DNA from 3 places in the Streptomyces sp. NPDC001348 genome. Region 2 is predicted to be linked to each of the others. Evidence: riboswitches for the same ligand, from Rfam matches in the RefSeq annotation. Region 2 holds a riboswitch; each other region holds the start of a gene.
What was found. Region 2 has a riboswitch for S-adenosylmethionine ahead of ACWC21_RS33685 (amino acid ABC transporter permease). Riboswitches for the same ligand answer to the same signal wherever they lie in the genome.
Positions count from the first base shown of each region.

Region 1: another riboswitch for S-adenosylmethionine. It lies ahead of ACWC21_RS04875 (aminotransferase class V-fold PLP-dependent enzyme); the one in region 2 lies ahead of ACWC21_RS33685 (amino acid ABC transporter permease).
Region 3: another riboswitch for S-adenosylmethionine. It lies ahead of thrC (threonine synthase); the one in region 2 lies ahead of ACWC21_RS33685 (amino acid ABC transporter permease).

Region 1 is NZ_JBSFIK010000003.1:283,779-291,151, forward strand. Features, by position in the region: gene ACWC21_RS04850 (NlpC/P60 family protein) at 197-1,234, opposite strand; gene ACWC21_RS04855 (NYN domain-containing protein) at 1,448-2,791, opposite strand; gene ACWC21_RS04860 (hypothetical protein) at 2,825-3,064, opposite strand; gene ACWC21_RS04865 (rhomboid family intramembrane serine protease) at 3,227-3,937, shown strand; gene ACWC21_RS04870 (Lrp/AsnC family transcriptional regulator) at 3,934-4,215, shown strand; gene ACWC21_RS04875 (aminotransferase class V-fold PLP-dependent enzyme) at 4,279-5,655, opposite strand; SAM riboswitch class IV at 5,818-5,934, opposite strand; gene ACWC21_RS04880 (hypothetical protein) at 6,000-6,170, opposite strand; gene ACWC21_RS04885 (PRC-barrel domain-containing protein) at 6,198-6,554, opposite strand; gene trpD (anthranilate phosphoribosyltransferase) at 6,671-7,373, opposite strand, start outside.
Region 2 is NZ_JBSFIK010000044.1:20,853-28,225, forward strand. Features, by position in the region: gene ACWC21_RS33675 (aliphatic sulfonate ABC transporter substrate-binding protein) at 1-482, shown strand, start outside; gene ACWC21_RS33680 (LLM class flavin-dependent oxidoreductase) at 479-1,804, shown strand; SAM riboswitch class IV at 2,160-2,268, shown strand; gene ACWC21_RS33685 (amino acid ABC transporter permease) at 2,592-3,572, shown strand; gene ACWC21_RS33690 (amino acid ABC transporter ATP-binding protein) at 3,569-4,366, shown strand; gene ACWC21_RS33695 (transporter substrate-binding domain-containing protein) at 4,428-5,453, shown strand; gene ACWC21_RS33700 (GNAT family N-acetyltransferase) at 5,541-6,266, shown strand; gene ACWC21_RS33705 (putative leader peptide) at 6,334-6,402, shown strand; gene ACWC21_RS33710 (LLM class flavin-dependent oxidoreductase) at 6,520-7,373, shown strand, end outside.
Region 3 is NZ_JBSFIK010000008.1:222,293-229,665, forward strand. Features, by position in the region: gene ACWC21_RS11675 (cold-shock protein) at 1-43, opposite strand, end outside; gene ACWC21_RS11680 (ubiquitin-like small modifier protein 1) at 486-761, opposite strand; gene thrC (threonine synthase) at 803-2,089, opposite strand; SAM riboswitch class I at 2,108-2,281, opposite strand; gene ACWC21_RS11690 (glucosyl-3-phosphoglycerate synthase) at 2,412-3,356, shown strand; gene ACWC21_RS11695 (alpha,alpha-trehalose-phosphate synthase (UDP-forming)) at 3,485-4,921, shown strand; gene otsB (trehalose-phosphatase) at 5,004-5,879, opposite strand; gene ACWC21_RS11705 (DUF3263 domain-containing protein) at 6,243-6,476, opposite strand; gene ACWC21_RS11710 (ABC transporter substrate-binding protein) at 6,512-7,373, opposite strand, start outside.

The DNA of each region.
Region 1 (7,373 bases), on a different contig from region 2:
CCGCTGGCGGATGTCTGGCAGAGCTCGGCAGACAGTAGCCGTGCGGACACGCAGCGTCCAAGGAGGCCGGGGGCCCGGCAACCCGACGCCCCGCCGCTGACGCAGGTCACCGGCGGGGCGTGGAGTCAGTTTCCGGTTGTGGTGAATCGCCCGTTCGGGCGCACCCACGGGACCGCGAGGGGCGGCCCGCGCAGGGTCAGCCGATGCGGACGCCGAACTCGAACGTCATGTTGCTCATCGCCTCGTAGCGCACCACGGCACCGGTGTGCGGGGCGTGCAGCACCTGCCCGTTGCCCGCGTACAGGCCGACGTGGTGGTAGTCGCCGAAGAAGATGACGAGGTCGCCGACCTTCAGGTCCGCCTGGTTGTAGATGCGCGTACCGGCGTTGGCCTGCGCCTCGGAGGTGCGCGGGATGGAGACGCCGGCCTGGGCGTAGGCCCAGGAGGTCAGGCCCGAGCAGTCGAAGGCGGACGGGCCGGTGGCGCCCCACTGGTAGGGCGAGCCGATCCTGGTCTGGGCGGCGGCGAAGGCCGCGGCGGCACGGCTGGAACCGGGCGGGGTGTCGCCCAGGTTGACGCGCTCGGTGGAGGAACGGCTGGCGCGGTTCTGCTCGGCGGCGAGGGCCGCCTTCTCCTTGGCGGTCAGGGTGTTGAGCAGCTTCTGCGCCTCGGCCAGCTTGCCCTGGACTTCCCGCTTCTTGTCACCCAGTGCGGTGCGGGTGGAGGCGAGGTCCTTGAGCTTCTCGGTCGCCTCGGCGCGCTCCTGGGCGAGTTCACGCTGTTTGTCCTGAATTTCCTTCAGGGCCTCGACCTGCTGGCTGCTCAACTGGTCGAGAGTGGAGGCCTTGTCGAGGTAGTCGTCCGGGTTGGAGGACAGGAAGAGCTGGACCGAGGGGTCGATGCCGCCGGTGCGGTACTGCGCGGTGGCCATCGAGCCCAGGCCGTCGCGGAGCTTGTTGAGCTCCTGCTGACCGCGGGCGACGTTGTCCTGGATGGTGGAGATCTCCTTCTGGAGCTTCTCCTGCTTCGCCTTGGCTCCGTCGTACTTCTCGGAGGCCTGCTCGGCTTCCTCGTAGAGCTTGTCGACCCTGGCCTTGACCTCGCTCTTGCTCAGCTTCTCGCTGGGTGCGGCGTTGGCGGCGTTCGCGCTGAACGCGACGGCGGCGGCTGCTGCGGTGGTCAGCACGGTGACACGCGTGCGACTGGGCTGCTTGGGTCGACGGTGGGACGCCACGACAGGCGAACTCCTTCTTGTGAGTGATCACCCGCTCGGAGGTTCGAGCCCAGACCCTAGTGACCCTCTTGTGATCAGATCAAATCCTCACACCAAAAATCCTCGTCACGCAATGCATTCTTTGCACTCAACCCACATGGAGTGATGCGCGGTTGACACTACGTTGCGTGACAGAACCGCCAATTCGGGCATTAAACCTCTACGTTGGCGTTTTCAGGACAGGCGCTTCAGAAGCACCGCAGAAGCCACCGGACGGGCCCCCGCCCTGGCGACCCCGTCGGCCACCTCGCGGTCCGTCGAGGCGACGATGACCGGGCGGCCCGGCGGCTCCGCGCGCACCAGCTGGCGGATGAGCTCGTCGGCCGTGACGCCCGGCTTGGAGAACAGCACCCGCACCCCGCGCGGCGGGGCCAGCAGCACCGGCGCGGCCAGTTCGGCCCCGTCGAAGACGCACGTCACCTCGGCGCCGGTCTGGGCGGCGAGCTGGGAGAGCTGGCCGAGCAGCCGCAGCCGCTGCTTCTCCAGCGGCATCTGCGGATAGCCGGTCTTGGTGACGTTGTAGCCGTCGACCACCAGGTGCGCCTGCGGCAGGGCGAGGAGCTGGTCGAGGATCGCGGGATCGTTCTCGGACAACGCCCGTGCGGCGATGTCCTTCGGGGTCATCCGTCCCGGTTCGACCGCGTCCACCGTCTCCGCCGGCCGCACCGACACCGGCGGCAGGGCCAGCTCCCGGCGCAGCCCCTGCGTCGCGTCCAGAAGGGTGTCAAGGAGCAGCCGGACGCGCATGTCCTCCACACTGCGCCCCTCGCGGGCTGCTCTGCGCGTGGCCTCCAGCGCGGCCTCGGCCTCGCCGAGGCGGGACTTGAGCCGCCGGGTCTCGCTCTCCGCGGCGGACACCTGGGCCTGCCCCTCGGCCCGCACCACCTCGATCTCGCCCTGCACCCTGCGCAGGGCCGCCTCGCCGCGCTTGACGTCGCTGAGGGCGGCGCGGAGCTTGCGGTGAAGCGATTCCGCTTCCCTCTTGGCCGACTCCAGCTCGGCGCGCAGCCGCTCGGTCTCGGCCCGGGTCTGCTCACGGGCCCGGTCGAGCTCCTCGCGCAGCCGCTCCAGCTCGGCGCGGCTCTCCTCGTCGGCGCGCTCGGCGTCCGCCCGCAGGGCCTCCTCGCCGGCCGCGGTCACCAGCTTCACCCAGCCCGCGGGGCGCAGTACGTAGGCCGCGGCCGCCACGTCGAGCGGGTCCGCGGCCGGAGGCGGGGAGCCCGAGTCGAGGGCGCCGGTGAGTTCCGGCTGGGCCTCTCTGAGTTTCTCGCCGATGCGCTGGCGGAACAGCGGCTCGGTCTCCAGCGCCGCCGCCATCGCGTTGCCCGCGAACTTCGCGCGACGGTTGGGGGCGAAACGGGCGTACTGCCGTAGCTGGGCGGGTAGTTCGGCGACCGTCAGCCCGCCGAAGCCGTCCGAGACGATCTGCACGACCCGCCGCCGCACGCCGTCGGGCAGCGGACGGTCAAGCACCTCGGCGGTGCCGTCGCCCGGCCCCCCGCCCGTGGTCTCCACCATCCGTCACACCCCATCACGTGTGCGTCGCTCCGGTCAGGAGTCGGCGCCCGGCCTGTCCACGAGTTCCACCTGGTCCACCGCGTTGCACCAGCGGCAGCGCACCGACTCGATGGTCTCACTGACCACCTCCCGCTCCTCGACCTTGGGCTCACCGGCGAGGTCGAGGTGGACGTACTCGACGACCTTCGACGAGCGGGTCACGTCGAAACGGGTGAGGTTGCCGCAGAGGGTGCAGCGCCACCGGGTCTCGGCGGTCGGCAGGGGAACCGGCATCGTGACTGTTCGCTTCCTTCTAGTGTCCGTGGTCCGTGACACATCGTCTCCGCGACGCGTGTGGCTCGTAACCCTACGGCCTGGCGGCGACTCGCCGCCCGTCCGTCCACGGCGGCGAGGCGGTCCGTGCGCTTGCGTCCCGTTACGTCATGCTCTGTAGCCATGGTCAGCAAGTCGACGCCGATGACGTACGCCCTGATCGTCCTGTGCTGTCTGCTGTTCCTGCTCGGGCCGGCGGGCGGGCTGAATCCGGTCTACGGCTCCGGCGACGCCCTGCTCGCCGCCCAGCGGGCCTACTTCCGGCACTGGGGGGTGATCCCCGCCGAGCTGTTCGACGGCCCGGCCCGGACGGCCCTCACCCCGGCCACGGCGCTGTTCGTGCACGGCAGCTGGGTGCACCTGCTGGGCAACATGCTCTTCCTCTACGTCTTCGGGGCGATGACCGAGGAACGCATGGGCCGCGTCCAGTTCATCCTGTTCTACGTCGGCTGCGGCTATCTGGCGCTGCTCGGCTACGCCGCCGCCAACGCCGCCTCCGAACAGTCCCTGGTCGGGGCCTCGGGGGCGATCTCGGCGGTCCTCGGCGCGTTCCTCTACCTGTTCCCCGGCGCCCGCGTCACCAGTCTCCTCCCGTTCCTGTTCTTCCTCCCGCTGCGCTTCCCCGCCTGGATCGTCCTGCCCTTCTGGGCGGCCCTGCAGTGGCTGGCGGCGGGCCGTGCCCCGCAGGGCCCGGGTGTGGCGTACCTGGCCCACCTGGTGGGCTTCGGGCTGGGCTTCGTCCTCGCGTGGGTGCTGTTCGGGCGGGCCACCAGGGGCTGCCCTAGAGTTGAGGCCGCCCCAGCCCCGGCCCCCGAGGGAGAGAACCAGCCGTGATCACCGCGATCGTGCTCATCAAGACCAGCGTGGACCGGATCCCCGAGATCGCGGAGCAGATCGCCGCGCTGGACAGTGTCAGCGAGGTCTTCTCGGTCACCGGCACCTACGACCTGATCGCCATGGTCAGGGTGAGCCGGCACGAGGACCTGGCGGATGTCATCCCCGGCCGGATCAGCAAGATCCCCGGCGTGGAGGCCACCGACACGCACGTGGCGTTCCGCACCTACTCCCAGCACGACCTGGAGGCGGCGTTCGCGATCGGGCTGGACAGCTAGGACGGGCCGACGAGGGCCTCGTTTCGGCCGGAGGCCGCGTGGAGCCGGTTGCCGAGCCGGGGGTCAGACGGCCGGAACGCAGCGGCCGTCCTCGGTCCGGTAGCGCCACTTGGCACCGTCCCGCACCAGTTCCTTCACCGCGGACACGAACCGCTCCACGTGCTCGTCCGGTGTGCCCGCGCCGAAGCTGACCCGGACGGCGTTGAGGGACTTCTCGCCGGGCGCCGCCTCGGGGGCGCCGCACTCGCCCTGCGTCTGCGGGTCGCTGCCCAGCAGGGTGCGGACCAGGGGGTGGGCGCAGAACAGGCCGTCGCGGACGCCGATGCCGTACTCCGCGGAGAGCGCGGCGGCGAAGTGGGAGCTGTTCCAGCCCTCGACGACGAAGGAGATGACGCCGACGCGCGGGGCGTCGTCGCCGAAGAGGGACAGCACCCGGACCTCGGGGACCTCCGCCAGGCCCGCGCGGACCTCGGCGATCAGGTGCTGCTCGCGGGCGACCAGGCTCTCGAAGCCCGCCTCGGTGAGCGCCTTGCAGGCCGAGGCGATGGAGTAGGCGCCGATGACGTTCGGGGAGCCGGCCTCGTGGCGGGCGGCGCTGTCGTGCCACTCCACCTCCACTCCCCCGTCGTCGCGCCGGGTGACCTTGCGGCTGGCGCCGCCGCCCGCGAGGTACGGCTCGGCCGCGCGCAGCCAGTCGGCACGGCCGGCCAGCACACCGGAGCCGAACGGGGCGTACAGCTTGTGCCCGGAGAACGCGACCCAGTCGACGTCCAGCTCCCTGAGGCTCACCGGGTGGTGCGGGGCCAGCTGGGCGGCGTCCAGGACGATCCGGGCGCCGTGCGCGTGGGCGGCGGCGGCCAGTTCGCGGACCGGCCAGAGCTCACCGGTGACGTTGGAGGCGCCGGTCACGCACACCAGGGCCGGGCCGTGGCCCCCTCCGGTCGGTACAGGGCGGCCGGCGAGGGCCCGCTCGAGGGTCTCCACGGCCTGCCGCGGGGTGCGGGGGGCGTCGAGGTAGGTGACCCGGGCGTCCTGCCAGGGCAGCAGGGAGGCGTGGTGCTCGGTCTCGAAGACGAAGACCTGGCAGCCCGCGGGGAGCGCGCGGGCGAGGAGGTTCAGGGAGTCCGTGGTCGACCGGGTGAAGACGACCTGGTCGTCCGCCCGGCAGTCGAGGAACTCGGCGACCGTGGCGCGGGCGTTCTCGAAGAGGTCGGTGGACAGCTGCGAGAGGTAGCCGGCGCCCCGGTGCACGCTGCCGTAGTAGGGGGCGTACGCGGCCACGTCGTCCCAGACCCGCTGGAGCGCGGGGGCGCTGGCCGCGTAGTCGAGCGCGGCGTAGGCGACCTCCCCACCGGTGACGAGCGGGACGGTGACGTCCCGGCCGAGAACGGGCAGCGGGGCACAGAGGGACTGGTCGGCGGCAACGGTGCGGACGGACATGGGTGTACTCCTGTGAAGGCAGGCGGAACTCACCGCACGAGCGGACGGCGCTCAAGCACGGATGAGGTGAAAAGGGGGATGCGGAGGCGGGGCTCGACGCCCTAGCGCATTCGCTTGCTCACAGAAGGCTCCCTCGACGACCAGGACCCCTGGCTTGCGAGGGGTCCGCGCTTGCCGCGGACCTCGCTGCCCACGGCCTGGTCTTCACCCGGGGCACCCCGCCACGGACGGAGGGTTGCCGGACAGTCGGCCGGGGCCGAATGACTGTCACTCATGACCTGGTCACAGAAGTTACGTGGCTGATCACCGGCCCGCAACTCATGTCCGGATGGCGGACGGGAGTCTCACCGCACGACGTGGTGCCCGTGGTGCCGGGACCAGCGCACGCCGAACAGCACCAGGTCGGCCACCAGGATCACCGCACCGATGACCAGGAGGTAGAACAGCCCCTGTGCCGCCACGCCGATGAGCCCCAGGATGACGGCCACGAGGATCAGGAACAGGAAGAGCGCCATGGGTGACCGCCTCCTCCGACGGGCCGGTCAGCCGCGCGCCAGCCGGCGCCCGCGTTGGACATCGGCCTCGTAGGGCCTGTCGTAGTGTTCGTAGATCTCGTGCTCCCGCTCGACCGGCAGGACGTCGTCCATGCCGATGGACGGTGCCTTCTTCACCTGCCCCCTGGAGTGGGCCACCTTCACGTACCCGGGACCGAGGGTCGCCTCGTCGAGGGGGACGAAGACGAGCCGGTGCCGGGTCGGCAGTCCGGTGCGGACGGTGACCATGGCAGGAGTGTCGGTGGTGGTGTCCACGTAGACCGCTTCCAGGGCACCGATCTTGCGGCCCCTGGGATCGATCACGTCACGGTTGCGCCACTCGCGGATATCGGCTGAGTGGATCATGCCTCGCTCCTTGCGGCCCGTGTCCCCGGGCACCCCACGCCGAGACGGAGCAGCCGCGGGGCCACGTTTTCACAGTTTCACTCTACTCCCGCGGCTGCTCCCCGTCGGGGCAGTCCCTACGCGTTGCTCGCCGCCACCCAGCGGTCGAGGGTCCGCCTGGCCGCCCCGGAGTCGATCGACTCGGCCGCCTTGCGCATCCCGGCACGCAACTGCTCGGCCAGCGGTTCTCCCGTCGGGTCCAGGGCCACCAGCGCCGCCGCCGAGTTCAGCAGGACGGCGTCGCGGACGGGCCCGGTCTCGCCGTCGAGCAGACGCAGCGCCACCTCGGCGTTGTACGACGGGTCGCCGCCGCGCAGCGCCTCCACCGGCACCAGTTGGATGCCGACGTCCCGCGGGTCGAAGGTCTCCTCGGTGACCTTGCCGTCCCTGACCACCCAGACGTGGGAGGTGGAGGTCGTGGTCAGCTCGTCGAGGCCGTCGTCACCGCGGAAGACGAGGGAGGAGTTGCCGCGTCCGGCCAGGACGCCCGCGATCATCGGCGCCAGGCGGGGGTCCGCGACGCCGACCGCCTGCGCCTTCACCTTCGCCGGGTTGGTCAGCGGCCCGAGGGCGTTGAAGACCGTCCGGATGCCCAACTGGCCGCGTGTGGCGGCCACATGGCGCAGTGCCGGGTGGAACTTCACCGCGAAGCAGAAGGTGATGCCCGCCTCCTCCGCGACCTCGGCCACCCGCTGTGGCGTCAGGTCCAGGTTGACGCCCAGCTTCTCCAGGACGTCCGAGGAGCCCGACGCCGACGAGGCGGCCCGGTTGCCGTGCTTG
Region 2 (7,373 bases):
CCGGCGCCACGGCCTTCAACACGGGCAAGGTGGACGCCTGGTCGATCTGGAATCCCCAGTCCGCGATCGCGGTCAAGAACGGCGCACGGATCCTGGCCAAGGGGCTGCCGCCGATCGACCAGACGAGCAGTTACTACGTCGCCAGTGAGAAGTCGCTCAATGACAAGACGAAGCGGGCGGCGCTCACGGACGTCCTGAAGCGCCTGGCCGGCGAGTTCGCCTGGGCGATCAAGCACGAGGACAAGTACGCCGAGGCCCTGTCCAAGGAGGAGGGCATCCCGCTGGACGACGCCAAGGCCTCCGTGAAGGCCTTCGAGACCCGCGTGACCCCGGTGGAGACCGCGGACATCGCAGCCGAACAGAAGCTCGCCGACGCCTTCCTGGAGGCGGGCCAGATCACCAAGACCGTCGACGTCAAGTCGATCACCGACAACCTCCTCCCGGCCGGCTACGACAGCTCCAAGCTGAAGGTCACCTCATGAGCGAGAGACGGCAACTCCACCTCAACGCCTTCCTCATGGAAGCGGGCCACCACGAGGCGGCGTGGCGGCTCCCGCACAGCAATCCCCGGGCGGACTTCGACCTGCGGCACTGGATCGAACTGGCGCGGCTGGCCGAGAGCGCCAAGTTCGACTCGCTGTTCCTGGCGGACGGCCCGGCCCTCATCGGCACCGGTGAGTTCCGGCCGCCGGGCCAGCTCGAACCGCTGACCCTGCTGACCGCGCTGTCCCAGGCGACCAGCAGAATCGGCCTCATCGCGACCGTGTCCTCGACGTACAACGAGCCGTACAACCTCGCCCGTCGGCTCGCGTCCGTCGACCATGTCAGCGGCGGCCGCGCAGGCTGGAACATCGTCACCTCGGCGGGCGCGGACGAGGCGGCCAACTTCGGCCTCGACGACCGTCCCGGCCACGCCGAGCGCTACGCCCGCGCCGACGAGTTCCTGAAGGTCGCCAAGGCACTGTGGGACAGCTGGGAGTCCGAGGCCGTCCTGGCGGACAGGGCCACGGGACGCTACGCCGACCCCGGGCGGCTGCACCGGCTCGGCCACCAGGGCAGGTACTTCAAGGTGGCCGGCCCGCTCAATGTCGAGCGTCCACCGCAGGGTCACCCGCTGCTCGTCCAGGCCGGCTCCTCCGAGGACGGCAAGGACTTCGCGGCCCACCACGCCGAGGCGATCTTCACCGCGCACACGACGTACGAGCGCGCGGCTGCCTTCTACGCCGACATCAAGGCCCGCACCAGGGCCGCGGGGCGTGACCCGGACGGCGTCATCGTCCTGCCGGGCATCGTCCCGTACATCGGCTCGACCGAGGCGGAAGCCCGGGCGCTCGCACGGCAGTTCGACGAGCTGCGGATTCCGGAATACGGGCTGCGCCAGCTGGCCGCCGTGTTCGAGACGGAACCGTCCGTCTTCCGACTCGACGCGCCCCTGCCGGACTTCATTCTCTCAAGGCCGAAGCTGGAGGGCTCCCAGAGCCGTTCCGACCTGATCATCGACCTCGCCATGCGCGAGCAGCTGACGGTTCGCCAGATCATCTCGCGGCTCGGTGGCGGGCGAGGGCACTTCGAGTTCGTCGGCACGCCCGAGCAGATCGCGGACACCATCATCGCCTGGTTCGAGGGCGGTGCCGCGGACGGGTTCAACATCATGGCGCCCGCCCTGCCGTCGGGCCTCGCTGCCTTCGCCGAACACGTTCTGCCGATCCTGCGCGGCAAGGGCCTGTTCCGCGAGGAGTACGAGGGCGCGACCCTGCGCGAGCACTACGGACTGCCGGTCCCGGTGAACCAGTTCCATGACTGAACCGCTTCCCGTGGGCGTTCCGCTCGCGACTCCTGCCGCTTCCACTTCCCGGAGCGGCGGGAGTCCGGCTGCGTTGCGGGTCGAGGGCCTGCGCAAGGCCACGAAGACGACTTCACCGCGGTGGCCGGGCTCGACCTGGACATGCCGGACGGCGCCTTCTTCGGGCTGCTCGGGTGAACGGCGCCGGGAAGACCACGCTGATCGGCTCGGTGCGCCCCCCGCTGCCAGTGCCTGGAGACCACCGGAGGGCCATCCGCATCCTGGACTGGACGGCCCACGCCGTCCGCCGGCCGTTCCACCTGCTGGACCGGCGTTGACACACGTTCGGGAAGTTGTCTTGACTACCGCACAGAAAGGTCATGAGCGTCAGCGACAAGCCCTGGCTTGCTGACCGGCAACCCTCGCACCGCGGTGGGGTGCCCCAGGTGACGACCCGGCCGATGAAGTTTCGGTAAGCGCGAGGCCCCTGGGGCCGGAACAGTGACGGTGACGCATGTACGCAGCTCCGAGGACGGCCGCACGCCGCTCCCGCGGCTGCGTACCGTCGTACGCGAACCTGCTCGTCGCCGACCGTGCCGTCGATCTGCTCCGCGTGAACAGCGCACTGTGTACCGCACCGGGCCGCGCCCGCTGTCGGGGCTGACACCTCCCCGCAGCCCCCGCACATCCTGACGAACACCGCGCCCGCGGTGTGCCGTTGCCCTCCCCGCCCCCGGAACCTCGCCGTCGTGTGCGTCCCCCCATGCCGCCGTGCCTCCGGGGTGCTCCCACCCAGCCGGAGCCCACCATGAGTGAACCCCCTGGTGCCACCGTCACCCTCGCCGATGCGCCGACCACCGACGTACCGGCAAAGCCCCTCACCCCCCAGCGAGTTCTTCCGCTGCGGCGGCCAGGCCGCTGGATCGTCACCGCGGTCGTGCTGGTCCTCGTCGCCCAGTTCGTACACGGGCTGGTCACCAACCCCTTCTACCAGTGGGGCCGCTGGAGCTACTGGTTCCTGCGCCCCGCCATCCTCGACGGCCTGCTGATCACCCTTCAAGTCACCGCTTACAGCGCGGTGCTGGGGCTTGCCGGAGGCATCGTACTGGCACTGGGCCGGCTCTCGAAGAGCCCGGTGCTGCGCGCGGTCAGCTGGACCTACGTCTGGGCGCTGCGCTCCATCCCGCTCATCGTGGTACTGATCTTCCTGTACAACTTCAGCGCCCTGTACAAGACGTTGAGCGTCGGCATCCCCTTCGGCCCGGCCTTCTTCTCCTTCGACGAGTCGAGACTCGCCACCGACATGGTCGTCGCGGTCGTCGGCCTCAGCCTCAACGAGGCTGCCTACGCGGCCGAGGTGGTCCGCGGCGGCATCCTCTCCGTCGACCAGGGCCAGCACGAGGCGGCCGCGGCGCTCGGTCTGCCCAAGGGGTACCAGTTCCGCAGGATCGTCTTCCCGCAGGCGCTCCGCTCGATCATCCCGAACTACGTCAACCAGCTCATCGGTCTGATCAAGGGGACCTCGCTGGTCTTCTACGTCTCCCTGCTCGACCTGTTCGGCTCCGCGCAGACCATGGGCTCCACCTACCCCGGCGACATCGTGCCGCTGCTGCTGGTCGTCACCGTCTGGTACCTGATCCTGACCAGCGTCGTGTCCGTCATCCAGTTCTACATCGAGCGGCACTACGCCCGCGGTGCCACCCGCAGCCTGCCGCCGACACCGTTGCAGAAGCTCCGCACCGGACTTTCCGACCTGAGGGCCCGTAGCCGCCGGGAGGCCGCCGTATGACCGCCGAGACGCTCGAAGCACTGGCGGACGTCGAGGCCGCCACCGTCGAGGTCCACGACGTGCACAAGTGGTACGGCACCCACCGGGTGCTGGACGGCGTCGACCTGACCGTCCGCCCCGGCGAGGTCACCGTCATCCTCGGCCCCTCCGGCTCCGGCAAGTCGACCCTGCTGCGGATCATCAATCACCTGGAGAAGCCGGAGATCGGTTACGTCAGCATCAACGGCGAACTGATCGGCGTGAAGCGGCAGGGCGACCGGCTGAAGGAGCTGAGCGAGCGGGCCATCCTGACCCAGCGCGGCCGGATCGGGTTCGTCTTCCAGAACTTCAACCTCTTCCCGCACCTGACCGTGCTGGACAACGTGGCCGCGGCTCCCGTCGCCACCGGCAGACTCGGCAAGCCCGAGGCACAGGAACTCGCCCGTGAACTCCTCGGCCGCGTCGGCCTCGCCGACAAGACCGGCGCCTATCCCCGCCAGCTCTCCGGCGGCCAGCAGCAGCGCGTCGCCATCGCCCGCGCCCTCGCCCTGCGCCCCGGCGTCGTCCTCTTCGACGAGCCCACCTCCGCCCTCGACCCCGAACTGGTGGGTGAAGTCCTCGCCGTCATCAAGGACCTGGCGGCCAGCGGCACCACCCTCGTCATCGTCACCCACGAGATCGGCTTCGCCCGCGAGATCGCCGACAGGGTCGTCTTCATCGACGGCGGCAAGATCGTCGAGCAGGGACCGCCCTCCGAGATCCTCGACAACCCCCAGCACGAGCGGACCAGGGACTTCCTCAGCAAGGTCCTCTGACCGCCGGCATACCAGACGCCCCCTGCACCACCCTCATCGACTTCAGCGACAAGGAACGGCCATGTCTGCCCACTTCTCCCGACGCAGCCTGATACGCGGCATTGCCGCGGCGACCGTCGTCGCCTCCCTGGTCACCGGGCTCGCCGCCTGCGGTGGCAACAGCGACGCGGCCACCTCCACCGACGCCGCCAAGGCCGGCGAGGTAGTCATCGGACGGGTCGCCAACGGCGCCGCCCAACAAACCACCATCAAGGTCTCCGAGGTCAAGGCGATCAGCGCCGAACTGCCCGCCGCCGTCAGGAGGGGCGGCAAGCTGGAGATCGGCATCGGTGCCCTGCCCGCCGGGTTCCCGCCGCTGGCGTACGTCGGCAACGACCAGAAGACCCTCACCGGCTCCGAGCCCGACCTCGGCCGCCTGGTCGCCGCGGTGTTCGGGCTCAAGGCCGAGGTCAAGAACTCCACCTGGGAGAACCTCTTCGTCGGCATCGACAGCGGCAAGGTCGACGTGGCCTTCTCCAACGTCACCGACACCGAGGAGCGCAAGAAGAAGTACGAGTTCGCCTCCTACCGTCAGGACAACCTCGCCTTCATCGTGCCGAAGAAGAGCACCTGGAACTTCGACGGCGACTACGAGAACCTCGCCGGCAAGACGATCGCCGTCGGCTCCGGAACCAACCAGGAGAAAATCCTCCTGGAGTGGAAGGACAAGCTGGCCAAGGAGGGCAAGAAACTCACCGTCAAGTACTTCCAGGACAGCACCAGCACCTACCTGGCCCTGAACAGCGGCAAGGTCGACGCCTCGTTCGGTCCCAACCCCGGTTTCGCCTACCACAACCGCCAGGTGGCCAACACGCCCAACGCCACGCGTACGGCGGGTACTTACTCAGGTGCCGGCGCGAGTCTGCAGGGCCTTATCGCGGCCACCGCGAAGAAGGACAGCGGCCTGGCCAAGCCGCTCGCCGACGCCGTCAACTACCTGATCAAGCACGGTCAGTACGCCGAGTGGCTCAAGGCGTACAACCTCTCCAACGAGGCCGTCGCCAAGTCCGAGGTCAATCCGCCCGGCCTGGCGCTCGACAACTCCTGACCACCAGGTGCCGGGGACTCCGCCGCCCCGCGGTGGAGTCCCCGGCACGCCGGACACCCCGAGCCGCACCCCGGAGACCGCCACACCATGTCCGTCACCACCATCGACGCAAGCTCCTCGCACATCCTGGACAACCCCGCCTGGGCCGCTCTCACCGGCCCCCACGCCCACTTCGCCGAACGGATCGGCCACGCCGCCCGCTACCACCAGGACGTGGCCCCCTTCCACGCCGTCTCCGACGAGGACGACCCGCGCGCCTGGGTGGACCTCGCCGCGCTCGTCGGCCCCGGCGGGACCGCGTCGGTGCGGGGCGTCACCGAGGCACCGGAAGGCTGGGAGGTCGTCGGCACGGGACTCGGCGTCCAGCTCGTGGACACCGGCCTGCGCGCGGAGCCCGACCCCGAGGCCGTAAGGCTCGGCCCCGTCGACGTGCCCGAGATCCTCGACCTGGTCGCCCGCACCGAACCCGGCCCCTATCTGCCCCGCACCGTCGAGATGGGCACCTACCTGGGCATCCGCCACCGGGGCCGCCTGATCGCCCTGGCCGGTGAACGCCTCCACCCACCCGGCTGGACCGAGATCAGCGCCGTGTGCACCGACCCGGCGTATCGCGGCCGGGGGCTGGCCACCCGCCTGGTCCGTGCCGTCGCGGCCGGCATCAAGGAGCGCGGCGAGCGGCCCTTCCTGCACGCCAGGGCCGACAACGCGAACGCGATCCGGCTGTACGAGTCGATCGGCTTCACCCTGCGCAGTCGTACGGTCTTCTCACTCGTACGGCCGACTGGGGTCGCCGTCCTGGAAGAAACGGCATAGCCGTGCCGTTGTCCTTGCCGAAGGCGATGACTTGGAGGTGGGCCGCGTGACACGTGTCCTGCGTGCGGTGCGCCTCCACAGCCGGCCCCACATCGATCTCCAGCGCGTGGCCGGCGCCCTCTGTTGTTGTTCCTGAGCCTCCGCCAGCCTTTGGCCGGGGGGACACCATCTCCATCTCCCTGCGGTCGCCCACCGCCGTGCGCCCCACTCTGCGGGCCGGCGCTCCAGTACGGACCTCCAGGAAGGCACCCTCGTGTCCTCAAAACCCGCTTCCCACCTGCACCTTGCCGTGGCACTCGACGGTACCGGCTGGCACCCTGCCTCCTGGCGGGAGCAAGCGGCCCGCCCCCGGGACCTGTTCACGGCCGGTTACTGGACCGATCTGGTCGCCGAGGCCGAGCGCGGCCTGCTCGACTTCGTCACCTTCGAGGACGGGCTCGGCCTGCAGTCCTCGCACTACGGCGTCCTGGACGGCCGCACCGACCAGGTCCGCGGCCGCCTCGACGCCGTACTGATCGCGTCCCGCATCGCGCCGCTCACCCGGCACATCGGCCTGGTGCCGACGGTGGTCGCCACGCACACGGAGCCCTTCCACATCTCCAAGGCCATCGCCACCCTCGACTACGTCAGCACCGGCCGGGCCGGCCTGCGCGTGCAGATCAGCGCCCGCCCGCACGAGGCCGACCACTTCGGCCGCCGCACCTTCCCGCCGATCAGCCTGGAGGAGTTGCGGACGCCGGCCGGGCAGGAGCGCCTCACCGATCTGTTCGACGAGGCCGCCGACCACGTCGAGGTCGTGCGGCGGCTGTGGGACAGCTGGGAGGACGACGCCGAGATCCGGGACGTGGCCACCGGCCGCTTCGTCGACCGGGACAAGCTGCACTACATCGACTTCGAAGGGCGGTTCTTCAGCGTCAAGGGTCCGTCCATCACCCCGCGCCCGCCGCAGGGGCAGCCGCTGGTCACCGCCCTCGCCCACCAGACCGTTCCCTACCGGCTCGTGGCCCGTCAGGCCGACGTCGGCTACGTCACCCCGCACGACGCCGAGCAGGCCCGCGCGATCGTCGCCGAGATCCGCGCAGAGCAGGAGACGGCCGGACGAGCAGG
Region 3 (7,373 bases), on a different contig from region 2:
ACCCCTTCTCCGCGTTGAACCACTTGACGGTGCCCTGAGCCATGCCTAACTCCCCTATTACTGGCCCTTGCACAGATCCACACTTCGCGGATCCGGGTCAGACCTCACCCCCCATGGACTGGGGGCGTGCGCCGGAACGCGTCGACCGCGGCTGAATGTATCTGTCCAACTGCCGTCTGCAACAGGTCAATCGGACGAGAAATCTGGACGTCGCCGGTCGGGAATCTGCCAAAAATTCGGCTGAATTCAGGGCAATTCGGACCCGGCAAAGGGCACATAAGGCGCAAAAGACTCGCACACTTTGGCTACTTCTTGTCGGGTGTGCGGCACGAATCCAGGGCCCCCGACCCGCGTTCCGGGAGCGCGTTCCCCAACTGTACCGCGCTCAACCGCACTGAATTGCCCCCTCCGTTTCTCGTACGGCGGGGGCAATTCGATGAACCCTCGGTAATCGCTGTTACCGAAGGTAATGTTCGGTCATTCGGTCAGCCGCCGGCGACGGCCGGAATGATGGAGACGCCCGCGCCGTCCGGAGTCGCGGTCTCCAGCCCCTGCTCGAAGCGCACGTCGTCGTCGTTGACGTACACGTTGACGAAGCGGCGCAGCTTGCCCTGGTCGTCCAGGACCCGGGCGGCGATCCCGGTGTGGTTCTTCTCCAGGTCGGAGATGACCTCGCCGAGGGTCGCGCCCTCGGCCTGGACCTCCGCCCGGCCGCCCGTGTAGGTGCGCAGGATGGTGGGGATGCGAACGGTGACGCTCATACGGGTGTGACCTCCGGTCGGGTAAGCAGGGCCAGCGCGTACTACGCGAGGCCGGCCTCTCGGAACGAGTCCAGGTTGGGACGGATCGTGGCGGTCAGGCCGGTGCCCGCCACCGCGTCCAGCGTCTTCAGCCCGTCGCCCGTGTTGAGGACGACGGTCGTCTTGGCCGGGTCGAGGACGCCGCTCTCGACCAGCTTGCGCGTGACACCCACCGTCACGCCGCCCGCCGTCTCCGCGAAGATCCCCTCCGTGCGGGCCAGCAGCTTGATGGCGTCCACCACCTGCTCGTCCGTCACGTCCTCCACCGCCCCGCCGGTGCGGCGCGCGATGTCCAGGACGTACGGCCCGTCCGCCGGGTTGCCGATGGCGAGGGACTTGGCGATGGTGTTCGGCTTCTGCGGGCGCACCACGTCGTGGCCCGCCTTGAACGCGGTCGACACCGGCGAGCAGCCCTCGGCCTGGGCGCCGAAGATCTTGTACGGCCGGTCCTCGACGAGACCGAGCTTCACCAGCTCCTGCAGCCCCTTGTCGATCTTGGTGAGCTGGGAGCCGGAGGCGATCGGGACCACGATCTGGTCCGGGAGCCGCCAGCCGAGCTGCTCGCAGATCTCGTACGCCAGGGTCTTGGACCCCTCGGCGTAGTAGGGCCGCAGATTGACGTTGACGAAGCCCCAGCCCTCGCCGGCCGGGTCGCCGATCAGCTCGGAGCAGAAGCGGTTCACGTCGTCGTAGTTGCCCTCGATGCCGACGAGCTCACCGCCGTAGACCGCGGCCATGACGACCTTGCCCTGCTCCAGGTCGTGCGGGATGAACACGCAGGAGCGGAAGCCGGCCCGGGCCGCCGCGGCACCCACCGCGCCGGCCAGGTTGCCGGTGGAGGAGCAGGACAGGGTGGTGAAACCGAAGGCGCGCGCCGCCTCCAGCGCCTGCGCGACCACGCGGTCCTTGAAGGAGTGCGTCGGGTTGCCCGAGTCGTCCTTCACATACAGCTTCGACGCCTCGATGCCGAGCTCACGGGCGAGGTTGTCGGCCTGCACGAGCTTGGTCCAGCCGGGGTTGATGTTCGGCTTGGTCGCCACGTCCGCCGGGACGGGCAGCAGGGGTGCGTAGCGCCAGATGTTCGCGGGTCCCGCCTCGATCCGCTTGCGGAGCTCCTCGGTGTCGTAGGCCGAGAAGTCGTACGCGATCTCGAGCGGGCCGAAACACTCCTCGCAGGCGAAGACCGGTCCGAGCGGCACCCGGTGGCCGCACTCGCGGCAGCTCAGAGCGGCGGCGGGGCCGAGGTCTACGGTGGAGTCGGTGGTGCTTTCAGCAGTCTGCACAGCCATGTGAGGCGAGGCCCTTTCTCCTCATCTTCCTCACGACGCATCTCGCCGTGAGACGGATTTGGCACCTTCCCTAGCCGGGAGCCTCGCGGAACGATCAGGACTGATTCAACTGATCCAACTGATCTACGAGAACCGACTGGAGGGTTGCCGGGGCTTCATCGGGCCGTGTCCCTCTGCCCCTCTGGATGAGCGGTATGCGGTTGTGAACGGCGGTGACCCCGGACATGCGATGGTCATCGGCGTTGTTCAAGACTGTAACCGAAGGCCGGGACAGTTGAGATAGTCGTCCGAAGCGCGAGACAACAGTGAGGAGCCGCACACCGTGCTGGAAGAAGTCGAGCGCTGGCTGAGCACCCGCTCCTGGTCCGTGACCGATCGCCCGCTCCACCAGATCCTGGCCGCCAAGCAGCGCACGGGCCAGTCGGTCAGTGTCGTGCTGCCGGCACTCAACGAGGAGGAGACGGTCGGCGACATCGTCGCGATCGTCCGCCACGACCTCATGCAGCAGGTCCCGCTCGTCGACGAGATCGTGGTCGTCGACTCGGGGTCCACCGACCGCACCTCCGAGGTGGCCGCCGCGGCGGGCGCCCGGGTCGTCCACCGCGACGACGTCCTGCCGCGGATACCGGCCGTGCCCGGCAAGGGCGAGGTGCTGTGGCGTTCGCTCCTCGTCACCCACGGGGACATCGTCTGCTTCATCGACGCCGACCTGAAGGACTTCTCCTCCGACTTCGTCTCGGGGATCGTCGGCCCGCTGCTGACCGACCCGGAAGTGGACCTGGTGAAGGGCATGTACGACCGTCCGCTCGCGGGCGCGTCGGGCCAGGGCGGCCGGGTCACCGAGCTGATGGCCCGCCCGCTGCTCAACATGCACTGGCCGCAGCTGGCCGGATTCGTGCAGCCGCTCGGCGGTGAGTACGCGGCCCGCCGCTCGCTCCTGGAGCAGCTGCCCTTCCCCGTCGGATACGGGGTGGAGCTGGGCATGCTGGTCGACGCGCTGCACCTGGTGGGCCTGAACGCCCTGGCCCAGGTGGACGTGGGGGTGCGCAAGCACCGCCACCAGGACGGGCAGGCACTCGGCCGGATGGCCGCCGCCATCTACCGCACCGCCCAGCTGCGCCTGGCCCGCGGCCACCTCGTACGGCCCTCGCTCACCCAGTTCGAGCGGGGCGAGGAGGGCTTCGAGCCGCGCACCTACTCCGTGGACACGGAGGAACGGCCGCCGATGGCGGAGATCGCGGAGTACGCCGCGCGCCGCGTGGCCTGACCCCGGCCGTACCCCGGCCGTACCCCGGCCGGATCCCGTCGACATCCCGCCGACATCCCGCCGGTGTCACTCCGCCAGCGAGGGAACCGTACGTTTGAGCGTTTCCGGGCCGGGCTAGGTTGAGACTCATGGCTTCCACGCACGGTGCTGAGGTGCTGGTCGCGTCCAATCGCGGCCCGGTTTCGTACGAAGTCCGCGAGGACGGTTCGCTGCACGCCAAGCGGGGTGGCGGCGGACTGGTGTCCGGGCTGTCGGCCATCGGGCCGGACGCGAACGCGCTCTGGGTGTGCGCCGCGCTGAGCGACGCCGACCGGGAGGCGGTGCGCCGCTCCCACGGCGGCCGGCGGCTGTCCGAGGACGCGACCGGCGGACAGCAGGTCCGGATGATCGACATCGACGCGGCCGTGTTCTCCGACGCGTACAACGGCATCGCCAACTCGGTGCTGTGGTTCGTCCACCACATGCTGTACCAGACCCCGCTGGAACCCGTCCTCGACGCGGAGTTCCGGCGACAGTGGGCGTCCTACGAGGCCTACAACCGGGCGTTCGCCGAAGCGCTCGCCGAGGAGGCGGCGCAGGGAGCGGTGGTGGTCGTCCAGGACTACCACCTGGCCCTGGCTCCCCGGATGCTCCGGGAACTCCGCCCCGACCTGCGCATCGGCCACTTCTCGCACACCCCGTGGGCGCCGCCGGACTACTTCCGGCTGCTCCCCGACGACATCGCGGCCGAGCTGCTCGGCGGAATCCTGGGCGCGGACCGGGCGGGCTTCCTCACCCAGCGCTGGGCGGACGCGTTCACCGCCTGCTGCGAGACGGTCCTCGGCCCCGGCTCCGTCTCCGGCACCCGGATCGGGGTGCACGGCCTGGGCGCGGACGCGGACTTCCTGCGGCAGCGCGCGCACCGGCCGGACGTGGACGAGCGGATGACGGCGCTGCGGGCGGAGATCGGTACGGCGCCCGACGGCAGGGCACGCAGGACGATCGTCCGGGTCGACCGCACGGAGCTGTCGAAGAACATCGTGCGCGGGCTGCTCGCCTACCGGCAGCTTCTCGACGACCGCCCGGAATGGCGCGAGCGGGTGGTGCACGTGGCGTTCGCCTACCCCTCGCGGCAGGACCTCGCGGTGTACCGCGACTACACCGCCGAGGTGCAACGGGTCGCGGAGGAGATCAACTCCGCGTACGGCACGCCGGACTGGACCCCGGTCGTCCTCCACGTCAAGGACGACTTCGCCCGCTCCCTGGCCGCGTACCGGCTGGCCGACGTCGCCCTGGTCAACCCCATCCGGGACGGCATGAACCTGGTCGCCAAGGAGGTCCCGGTCGTCTCCGACGAGGGCTGCGCGCTGGTGCTGTCCCGGGAGGCCGGAGCCTACGAGGAGCTGGGCGAGGACGCGGTGACGGTGAACCCGTACGACATCACGGGCACGGCGCACGCCCTCCACCAGGCGCTCACCATGTCCGAGGGCGAGCGCGCGGAGCGCACCAAGCGCCTCACGGCGGCGGCCACGGCGTTGCCCCCGGCCCAGTGGTTCCTGGACCAGCTGCACGCGCTGGAAAACTGACGCGGGGGGGCGGACGCCGGTGTCCGCCCCCCGTTCGCCCGCTCACCCGCTCACCCGCTCACCCGCTCACCCGCTCACCCGCTCAGCCAAGCGCCGCCGCGAGCCCCCGCAACAGCGACACGACGCCCTCGGGGCCGTCCACCACCAGGTCCGCGCGTTCCGCGAGTTCCGTCACCTCCGTGCTGCCGCTGCAGACCAGGAGGCCGGGTACGCCGTCGGAGCGGAGTTTTTCGACGGCGGCGAAGGCGGGGAGGTCACCGAGGTCGTCGCCCGCGTAGAGGACGGCCTCGGCGCCGGTCTCGCGGACGTACTCCAGCAGGGCGACGCCCTTGTCCATGCCGGGCGGGCGGAGTTCGAGGACCATGCGGCCCGGCTCGACGATCAGGCCGTTGCGGGCGGCGAGGTCGGTGAGGGGTTCGCGCAGGGCCTCGAAGGCGGCCTGCGGGTCCTCGGCGCGGCGGGTGTGCACGGCCACGGCCCGGCCCTTCTCCTCGATCCAGGTGCCGTGCCAGGCGCCGATGCGGTCGAGGAAGCCGGGCAGTTCGGCGCGGACGGCGGTGACGCCGGGGTGCGGGGCGGGGGCGTTGACGGTGCCGCTGACGGCGTCCCAGCGTTCGGCGCCGTAGTGGCCGAGGACGACGAGGTGCTCCAGCCCGGGAACGCCCGCGAAGCCGCCGTAGCGCACCGCGACCCCGGCCGGCCGGCCGGTGACCACGGCGACGGAGGCCACCTTGGGAGCGAGGGCGGCAAGCGCCGGGACCGCCCGCGGGTGGGCGCGGGCCTGGTCGGGGTCCGCGACGATCGGCGCCAGCGTCCCGTCGAAGTCGAGCCCGACCACCGCGGAGCGGGGCCGGGCGAGCAGCGCGTTCATCCCGTCCCGCCCGGCCTGGGTGACGGGGGTCGGCAGCGGGTCCATGGGGTTGTCCGGGTCCGTGGAGTCCGTCGTGTGGATGCCCATGGATCGACCCTATCCACGCAACCACGAATGCACTCCTGGGAGCTTCACCGCTCCCCGCCGGGGGTGCGTTTCCGCGGGCGGAGCCCCGCCAGGGGTGCAGGGGACGGAGTCCCCGCCGGGGTCTGGGGCGGAGCCCCAGGGCGGGGGACTCTCCAGCCGACCGTCACGGGCGGGTGGGTGGGAAACGCCGGGGTCCAGGGGCGCAGCCCCAGGCGGGGTCTGGGGCGGAGCCCCAGGGCGGGGGACTCTCCAGCCGACGGCCACGGGCGGGTGGGTGGGAAACGCCGGGGTCCAGGGGCGCAGCCCCAGGGCGGGGCGCTCCACCCGACGGCACCCGAACCCCGGCCAAGCCCCGCGCAGCGGCTACCGCTGGCCCCGCCGCACCTCCCGCACCCGGCGCAGACGGTTGACCGTGACCGGATCGTGGGCCAGGGCCCGCTCGTCGTCGAGGAGCGCGTTGAGCAGCTGGTAGTAGCGGACCGGCGCCAGCCCGAGTTCCTCGCGTATCGCACGCTCCTTCGCGCCGGGGCCGCTGAAGCCCCGGCGTTCCAGCGCGAGGATGCCCTGCTCGCGTCGGCCCAGCTCGTCCCGTTCCATGCCCGGAACGGTAACGCGGGGCACCGACAGGGCGCTCAGCTCCCGGTGCTGTTGTCCGCGGCGTTCGCCGTCGCCTCGAGGCGGCTGAGGACGCCGAGGGGGCTGCCGTCGGGGGCGACCGCCTGGCCGATGGTCTTCTTCAGGCCCGCGCTGACCGACGCCCAGGACGTCTTGCCGACGGGGTACAGCTCGGAGGTGGGGAGTTCCTGCAGGAAGGACCGCAGTGGCTTGTCCCGGCCGGAGTCGGTCATGACGTCGGACGCGGAGGTCGTGACCGGCAGCAGCCCGTAGCGGCGGGAGAAGTCGAGGACGTTCTTCTCGTTGTAGACGAAGTCGAGGAAGTCGCCGACCTGTTCGGCGTGGCCGTTCTGCTTGAACGCCATCATCCAGTCCGCGACGCCCATGGACGCCCTGGACGGCGCCGTCCGCCCGGGCATCGGCACCGTGCCGAACTTCACGCCCTTCTTCTCGGCCTGCTGGATCAGCGTCGGGTGCCCGTTGAGCATGCCCACCTGTCCGTCGGTGAAGGCGGCGAACGCCTGGGCCCGGTTGAGCTTGCCCGGGGCGACGGGGCCGGTGAGCCCCTTGCCGACGAGGTCGTCCTTGAGCCAGGTGAGGGTGTTGACGTTCTGCGTGGAGGCCAGGTCGTAGCCGCCGATGTCGTCGGTGTAGCCGCCGCCCCCGCTGAGCAGCCACTGCATGGTCTCGGCCTGCGCCTCCTCCGGGCCGAGCGGCAGCGCGTAGGGGTACTTCACGCCCATGGCCTTCAGCTTCTCGGCGTCGGCGGCGAGCTCGCTCCAGGTGGTGGGCGGGGTGAGGGAGGCCTTGGCGAAGAGGGTCTTGTTGTAGAAGAGCACCCGGGTGGAGGCCGCGAAGGGCATGCCGTACTGGGTGTGG